DNA from 2 places in the Streptococcus jiangjianxini genome. Region 1 is predicted to be linked to the other one. Evidence: predicted binding sites of a transcription regulator. Region 1 holds the regulator's gene; the other holds the start of a gene.
What was found. Region 1 encodes NrdR, which represses ribonucleotide reductase genes. Its sites were predicted from a motif close to ACACNATATATNGTGT; they were not measured.
Positions count from the first base shown of each region.

Region 2: nrdH (glutaredoxin-like protein NrdH) is a predicted target of NrdR. The motif match lies at 2,088-2,103, and genes of this name have one in related genera.

Region 1 covers NZ_JBEHGL010000003.1:20,517-24,726, forward strand. The annotation lists gene dnaI (primosomal protein DnaI) at 1-616, opposite strand, end outside; gene ABP870_RS02210 (helicase loader) at 619-1,791, opposite strand; gene nrdR (transcriptional regulator NrdR) at 1,791-2,264, opposite strand; gene ABP870_RS02220 (sensor histidine kinase) at 3,075-4,210, opposite strand, start outside.
Region 2 covers NZ_JBEHGL010000001.1:76,725-80,934, forward strand. The annotation lists gene ptsP (phosphoenolpyruvate--protein phosphotransferase) at 1-1,553, opposite strand, end outside; gene ABP870_RS00525 (phosphocarrier protein HPr) at 1,558-1,821, opposite strand; gene nrdH (glutaredoxin-like protein NrdH) at 2,212-2,436, shown strand; gene ABP870_RS00535 (class Ib ribonucleoside-diphosphate reductase assembly flavoprotein NrdI) at 2,452-2,817, shown strand; gene nrdE (class 1b ribonucleoside-diphosphate reductase subunit alpha) at 2,807-4,210, shown strand, end outside.

The sequences.
Region 1 (4,210 bases):
TAACAGAATCTGTTTTAATAGCATTTTTGATATCGATGGTAAAACTTGGGTAATGAAGAATCGTTGTAATGGCGTTTCTTTTCTCTGACAGTTCGTGCGCTAGCGCTGCCATAAAAAAGGATTTTCCTACTCCCATGTCGCCGTATAGATAGAGTCCTTTTTGATCTGGACTGGGATACTGGCTAATAAAGTCAATTAAACTTTCATAAACGTCCAAACGCTTGACATCATCTAGTAAGACATCATCAAAAGAAATGGTTTTATAAGATTTTGGGAGGCTAACTAAAGTAATCCGGTTCTCAATCGCCTTCTGCGCTTGAGCTTCTTTCAATTCTTTGGTTTCCAAATAAGTCACGTCAGCATAGCCTTCATTCATGGTTAAAATAGGTTCATAACCTTTGGCAATATAACTGTCTTCCTGATCTTGAAACTTGCGGCGTTCGTTGATAAATTGATTGAACTTAGGTAAACTACGCTTGATTTCGTCTTGGGTCAAACCATGTTGGTTGATAAAGGCCACCACATCTGGATCCGATAAGATTAACTGGGCCATCTGGTTTGCATCGAAATGCCTAGAATGTCCCGATTTGTTTAAAGTGTGTCCTACTTTTTCCATGATCAGTCCTTTCTAAGACGTTCCAAGGCTTTTCGTCTTGCTTCTTCTAATCGTTTTTGTTCCTCATCAGACGTCTGATTTTGATAATCTTGGTTACTCCATTCTGGAACATTAGGTTTTGCTTGTTTAGGCGATGTTGCTTGAGTGCTTTTTACTGATTTGTTTGAAAACTCTCGCATTTTTAAAACAGCTGTCTCAGCCCTATTAATCTCTTGAAAAGCAAAATCATTGGCAATCTTCATGGCGTATTTTTTATTCACATTGGCTGAATTGGTTTTCATAATGGTATACAGCACAATGATATTGATAACTTCATCCAAAAAACCCATCTTAGCCAACTCTAAGAGTAACTGTCTCTCATCAGCAACAATCGAAGCCTTGCGTGTTTTCTTAATTTTAGCTAAAAAAACATCTGCTCGATCACGTTGGGCTTCCTTAACAATAACGGCTTCTTGTGACGTCAATTTTCCTGATTTAGGAGAATCCTTCTTAGACTGCTCTTTTTTCGCTTTCATTCGTGGTAAGGAAATCGTTAAATTAACAGCCGTTTCCTTGGCAAGTAAGTAAGTATCATGCCAAGTCATTTTATGTTGCTCAGCTATACGATACAAACCAATAACGTCCGATTCCTCTTGAGCAAAAGATAAACCATCACGTTTCATCAACTTTTTAAAAGCATCCAAATCAAAAGTCCCTTTGGAGCTACTAGTTTTTTGAATGAGAGCTACTTGCCCTTGATCATCAAACACATCAGAGAAGTTTTTAGACAAATTCTGCGCATTTTCTGGCAAAACAGCTACCAACTCCTTAACAGCAATCTCCCCAATCTTTTGGGTAAGCAATTGTCGATAAAGAGGCACGTTTAAAAAATCTTCACTAGATAAAGGAGCCTTAAGTTTGATAAAATAAACGTCTCTCTGTTGATAGAAAGCCACAAGCTCCATAGCGGTTAAGGTTGCTAAAGCGGCCTCAAAAGCTGCCATTCCCATTAACGTATGATTTAAAATCTCTGAGAACTTATGTTTCTTAGTTCCATCATCCTTAAAGGCTATCAAATAATGATAAACACTAAAGGCATCCTGACCAATAATCGGGTAATAACAAGCCATCAAAGCTTGCGATGACCCATCAACCAGATTACCTTTGACAAACGAAAATGCATCAATCGGTCTCATTAATTACCCTTTTTCCCACGAACACGATTGGTAATCTGCTGCAGCAATTCTTCGATTTCATCAACATCCTTAAAGCTGCGATAAACAGAAGCAAATCGCACATAGGTAATTTCATCAAGTTCTGCCAACTCATCCATAACCATATTACCAATGACTGTACTTGGAACCTCATTTTCATAGTTACTACGAATAGCCTGTTCAATACGACGAATAACATTTTCGATGTCATCACTAGAAACTGGACGCTTTTGGGCACTCATAATGATTCCATGTAAAATTTTATCTTTTGAGAAAGCTTCTCTGGTCCCATCCTTTTTAACCACTAAGAGCGGTAATTCTTCAACACGTTCAAATGTTGTAAAGCGATTATGGCAATGATCGCATTCTCGGCGTCTTCTGATAGTTGTCCCTTCTTCGGCTTGACGACTATCGACAACACTTGATTTTGTAGTATGGCATTTTGGACAACGCACAAAAATCACCCCAATCTTTCTTAAAATGGTTATTGGTAAAACTGAATTAAAATGTCATTCAAATACCAACTTATAATCAGCTTTTTAATACTTTATTATAGCATATTTTCAACCAGAAATAAACTGACCAAGAACATTCACACGACAAACATATGAAACAGAGATTTCCGAATGATCGTACTGTTAAACATCGACAATTTCGTAGTTTTCCTCTACTAAAATTGCCCAAAAATACCACACCTAGCTTGTCGCTGAAATACCTGAACTTCGACATACGACATACATAAAAAATATTATTGTTTCACTAACCCCTTTCATACGCTTGTCCTGGCAAGCATCTGTACTCGCTTAAAAAAATGCATGACGTCATTTTTCAATGCTAAACATTTTTTAACATTATGATGATATAATACTCATCTAAAATCAAAAAAATAACACGATGTATCAAATAACAAAATAAGATTCCGCAGTTTGGGGCGAACGAAGTGAGCTTGAAAGGCTATTTTCGCCGTAGTGGTATGATTAGTGACAGTGCTGCTATCACTAATAAAGGAGGTTGCTTTTGTCCGCACTACTTAAGAAAAAATCAAAAAAGGTTATTTTTTGAAATTAACCAAGTATAAACACATCATCACGGCTAATTCCTTATATGCAAAATCATCATAAGTCTTCTTCACACATTTGGTATGGTAGTCATCACCTACTTCAACATAAGCTTCATCCGGTCAGTTTAGACAAAAAATAAGTCGCCACTACTTTTTAAAATAGTAACGACTTATTTCATCTTATCTGAGTTATCGGATATACCCATTACTCCTCAAAAAAGTCTGGCGATGGCTCCGCCAACGGTATGGCAATGGTAAAAGTTGTTTGAACATTGACCTCACTTTCAACACTCAAACGGCAATCATAGGCATCACAAATTTGCTTAAGAATCGATAAACCAATACCCAATCCAGCCCTAGTTCCTTCACGGTTGCGTGACTTATCTGTTCGATAAAACCGTTCAAAAATATTTTGTAAATCTTCTTTTGCAATTCCTTCGCCATGGTCTTTAACCGTAACCAAGGCGTAATCTTCCTCCTTATCTAAGGATAGTTCAATTAAACCGCCATGTGGTGAATACTTTATGGCATTATCAATCAAAATCGTCAGAACTTGTTCGAAATGGTTCTTGGCGATTTTGGCGCAAACATCATTAGCATTCACATGAAGAGCAAATTGAAAATCTGGCCTTAGGATTTCAAAATTATACAAGGATACTTGCATAGAAGATTCTAAACGGCTCACTTCTTTAGTTTTTTCAGACAGATTACCTTGCAGACGAATCAAATCAAGCATATCACTAATCATTAGATTCATACGATGGGCTTCGTGACGACTAGCTTCTAAACTTTCTTCCAAAATTTCTGGATCATTTTTTCCCCAGCGACTAAGCATGTCCAAGTGGCCTTTAATGACCGCTACTGGCGTTCTCAACTCATGACTAACATCGCTAATAAACTGTTGTTGTAATTTATTTTGTTCAGCGATACGGGCCATCATGGCGTTAAACATGTGAGATAGCTCCTCTATCTCATCGCCACTGTTGATCTCAGCTCGTACATCCAAATCGGTAGGATCACCTTCGATACGACGCATAATACGACGCAAACTATAGATAGGTTTCAGGAAGACCTCAATACTGAAGCGCATAATGACCAAGACGATAATAATTGTTCCAACTTCCAAGAATAACAAGACAATAATCAAACGATTCTTCAAAGCATAATAGAATTCAAGATTATGGAACAGCTTAGCATAGCCAATCACTTTTGTCTCAGACTCATTGTAAATAGGAACGCTAATCGTGAACCCTCGATCTTTATCAATCCGCTCTGAACGAAGCTTATTAAGTGGTCCCAGAGTGAGATAGTCCACTTTCGTGCTAGTCGTAAACAGCAATT
Region 2 (4,210 bases), on a different contig from region 1:
AGTGGTACAGCCTGTTGGTCACCAGCCATCTCACCACACATACCTGCCCATTTACCTTCAGCGTGAGCTGCCTTAATAACATTGTTAATCAAGCGGAGGATTGATGGGTTATATGGTTGGTAGAGGTATGAAACTTGTTCATTCATACGGTCTGCTGCCATAGTGTATTGGATAAGATCGTTTGTACCAATTGAGAAGAAATCAACTTCTTTAGCAAATTGATCAGCAAGCATAGCTGCTGCTGGAATCTCAATCATAATACCTACTTGGATATCATCCGCTACTGCCACACCCTCAGATAGTAAGTTAGCTTTTTCTTCATCAAAGACTGCTTTTGCCGCACGGAATTCTTTCAATAAAGCAACCATTGGGAACATGATGCGTAATTGACCATGTACAGATGCGCGAAGCAGAGCACGAATCTGTGTACGGAACATTTGATCACCAGTTTCAGAAATCGAGATACGAAGCGCACGGAAACCAAGGAATGGGTTCATTTCATCTGGAAGATCAAAGTAAGGAAGTTCCTTGTCACCACCGATATCCATGGTACGAACTACAACTGGCTTACCGTCCATACCTTCGAGTACAGCCTTGTAGGCTTCATATTGCTCATCTTCTGTCGGGAAATCTTGAGAATCCATGTACAAGAACTCAGTACGGTAGAGACCTACCGCTTCGGCACCATTATCGTTAACACCTTCAACATCTTTTGGTGTACCAATATTAGCAGCTAATTCGAAATGTTTCCCATCAGCTGTGACCGTTTGCGCATTTTTAAGAAGAGCCCATTCAGCTTTCTGTGCAGCATAAGCCTTACCAGCTTCGACAAATTCGGCAATTTGATCTTGTGTTGGATTAATAATAACCTCACCGGTAATACCATTAACAGCTAAAATATCGCCATCTTTGACAAGTTCGGTAATGTTGTTAGTTCCAAGAACAGCACCGATCTCAAGAGTACGAGCCATAATAGCTGAGTGGCTTGTACGACCACCGATATTAGTTACGAAAGCCTTAACAAAGCTCTTATCAAGCTGAGCGGTATCTGAAGGAGTCAAGTCATGAGCAATAACAATTGACTCTTCGCTAATCGTTGCTGGATTTGGTAACTTCACCCCAAGGAGGTGGGCTAAGACACGTTTTGCAACGTCGCGAATGTCCGCTGCACGCTCTTGCATGTATGGGTTATCTTCCATACCTTCGAAGAGCGTTACGAACATGTCAGTAACTTCTTTCAATCCAGCTTCCGCATTGACTTGTTTCGCACGAATCGTTTCTTTAATCTGACCAATCATTTCTGGGTCAGCAAGAACCATTAAATGAGCATCAAAAACGGATGCCGCTTCTTCACCAAGCGTACCTACGGCTTTTTCACGGATAACAGAAAGCTCGTCTTGAGACGCCGCTAGAGCTGCATCCAGACGAGCTTCTTCTGCATCTGTATCTGAAACTGAAACAGTCTCAAATGACAAATCCGGTTGAACCAATAAGTATGCTTTAGCAACGGCAACACCATCAGATGCTGCAATTCCTTTAAGCATTTCTGTCATTTTCTTATGCCAATCCTTCTTTTGTCATTGTTTCTTCGATTGCAGCAAGAGCGTCATCAGCGTCTGCACCTTCTGCAGAAATAGTAACGTCAGCACCTTGGCCAACACCAAGACTCATAACACCCATGATTGATTTAAGGTTTACTGCTTTACCTTTGTAGTCAAGAGTAATGTCTGAAGCAAATTTGCTAGCTGTTTGAACGAGCAAAGTTGCTGGACGAGCGTGAATACCTGTTTCTGCTACAATGTGAAAATCTTTAGAAGCCATGATGGTTCTCCTTTTTTCTCTTTTTAATTTTTGAGTCATCCATGATAACCCTTACAATTTCCAATTATATCATAAACTATTTTTTTTTTCAAGATTTTATAATCCCGATTGAAAAAATTTACAGGTTACTTTCTGCCTACTTACATTATCATCCTCAAAAGGCAAGGATCCATTTTCAAACGCCGTAGGAAGAAATCATCGACTATTTTTAGGTAACTATTAGCCAAAATACTGTCTTTGTCTGTTTTCTTCGCGCTTTCAATAAAACACAATATATTGGGGTATAACAAAAATGTATAACTATATTTTGTGTTTTGTTGATAGCAATCTATTGCAATTTATATCATTTTTGGGTATGCTATTGTGGTACTTAAAAAGGAGAATTATTAAATGAGTAATATTACTATTTTTTCAAAAAATAATTGTATGCAATGTAAAATGACTAAAAAATTCTTAGAAAAAGAAGGCGTTTCTTTCAAAGAAATCAATATTGACGACGAACCTGAACACATTGAATATGTTAAAAGTTTAGGATTTGCATCAGCTCCAGTCATTCAAGCTGGTGATATTGTTTTCTCTGGTTTCCAACCTGCTAAACTTAAAGAAATCATTTAGCATTAGGTCATCCCATTGAAAGTTGCTTTTCATACTTTGACTGGTCAGACAGCCAGATTCATCGACAAACTTGATATTGCCCAGGATGATAAGGTGCTCTTAACCCCACATGGGCAAACACCCCAGTGCCATGATAAATTTGTTTTAATCATCCCAACATACAATGATAACTTTGATTATGTTGAAGACTTCATTGCGGACAATTTAGCCTATTGCCATGGTATTATTGGCATTGGCAATCGGAACTTCGGTTCTGATTTTTGTCGAGAAGCTAGGGAATTATCACAAACATATCACCTACCGTTACTTTATGAATTAGAATTTAGTGGCACATCAATAGACACTAATATAGTAAAAGGAATCTTATCAAATGAGTCTTAAAGATTTAGGAAATGTTACCTATTTCCGTTTAAATAACGAAATTAACCGTCCTGTTGATGGACAAATTCCTTTGCATAAGGACAAAGAAGCTCTCGCCGCGTTCTTTGAAGAAAATGTTAAACCTAACATGATGCCTTTTTCTTCCGTTACAGAAAAGATCAATTATCTCATTGAAAACGACTACATCGAAACAGGTTTCATCCAAAAATATAGTCAAGCCTTTATCGAATCTTTAGCACAGGAACTAGAGAATGAAGGCTTCCAATTCAGGTCATTTATGGCTGCCTATAAATTCCATCAACAATATGCTCTCAAAACAAATGATGGTGAGTCATACCTTGAAAGCATGGAAGACCGTGTGATGTTTAATGCCCTCTACTTCGCTGATGGGAACGAGGAATTAGCGCGCGATTTGGCTAAAGAGATGATTAACCAACGCTACCAGCCTGCTACACCTTCTTTCCTCAATGCTGGACGTAGCCGACGTGGTGAGTTGGTATCTTGTTTCTTGATTCAAGTCACTGACGATATGAACTCAATTGGTCGTTCTATCAACTCAGCACTCCAACTGTCACGTATCGGTGGTGGTGTTGGCATTTCCCTTTCCAATCTTCGTGAAGCTGGCGCGCCTATCAAAGGCTTTGCTGGAGCCGCTTCTGGCGTTGTTCCAGTCATGAAATTATTTGAAGATAGTTTCTCATATTCTAACCAATTAGGACAACGCCAAGGTGCCGGTGTGGTTTATCTCAATGTTTTCCATCCAGATATCATAGCCTTTCTTTCTACTAAGAAAGAAAATGCTGATGAAAAAGTACGTGTTAAAACCCTCTCACTCGGAGTAACAGTCCCTGATAAATTCTACGAATTGGCTCGCAAGAATGCAGACATGTACCTCTTTAGCCCATATAGTGTCGAAAAAGAATACGGCATCCCTTTCAACTATATCGATATCACTGAAAAATATGATGAACTGGTAGCCAATCCCAATATAGAGAAAACAAAAATAAAAGCTCGTGATTTAGAAACTGAGATTTCCAAATTGCAACAAGAGTCTGGTTATCCCTATATTGTTAATGTCGACACTGCCAATCGTTCTAATCCTATCGATGGCAAAATCATCATGTCAAACTTGTGTTCAGAGATTCTTCAAGTACAAAAGCCAAGTCTTATCGATGACGGACAAAATTACCTCTCAATGGGAACTGACATTTCATGTAACCTTGGTTCAACCAACGTCGTTAACATGATGACTTCGCCTGATTTTGGTCGCTCTATCAAGACTATGACACGTGCACTAACCTTTGTTACCGATTCGTCAACTATCGAAGCTGTCCCATCTATTAAAAACGGTAACGATCAAGCCCATACTTTTGGTCTGGGAGCCATGGGACTT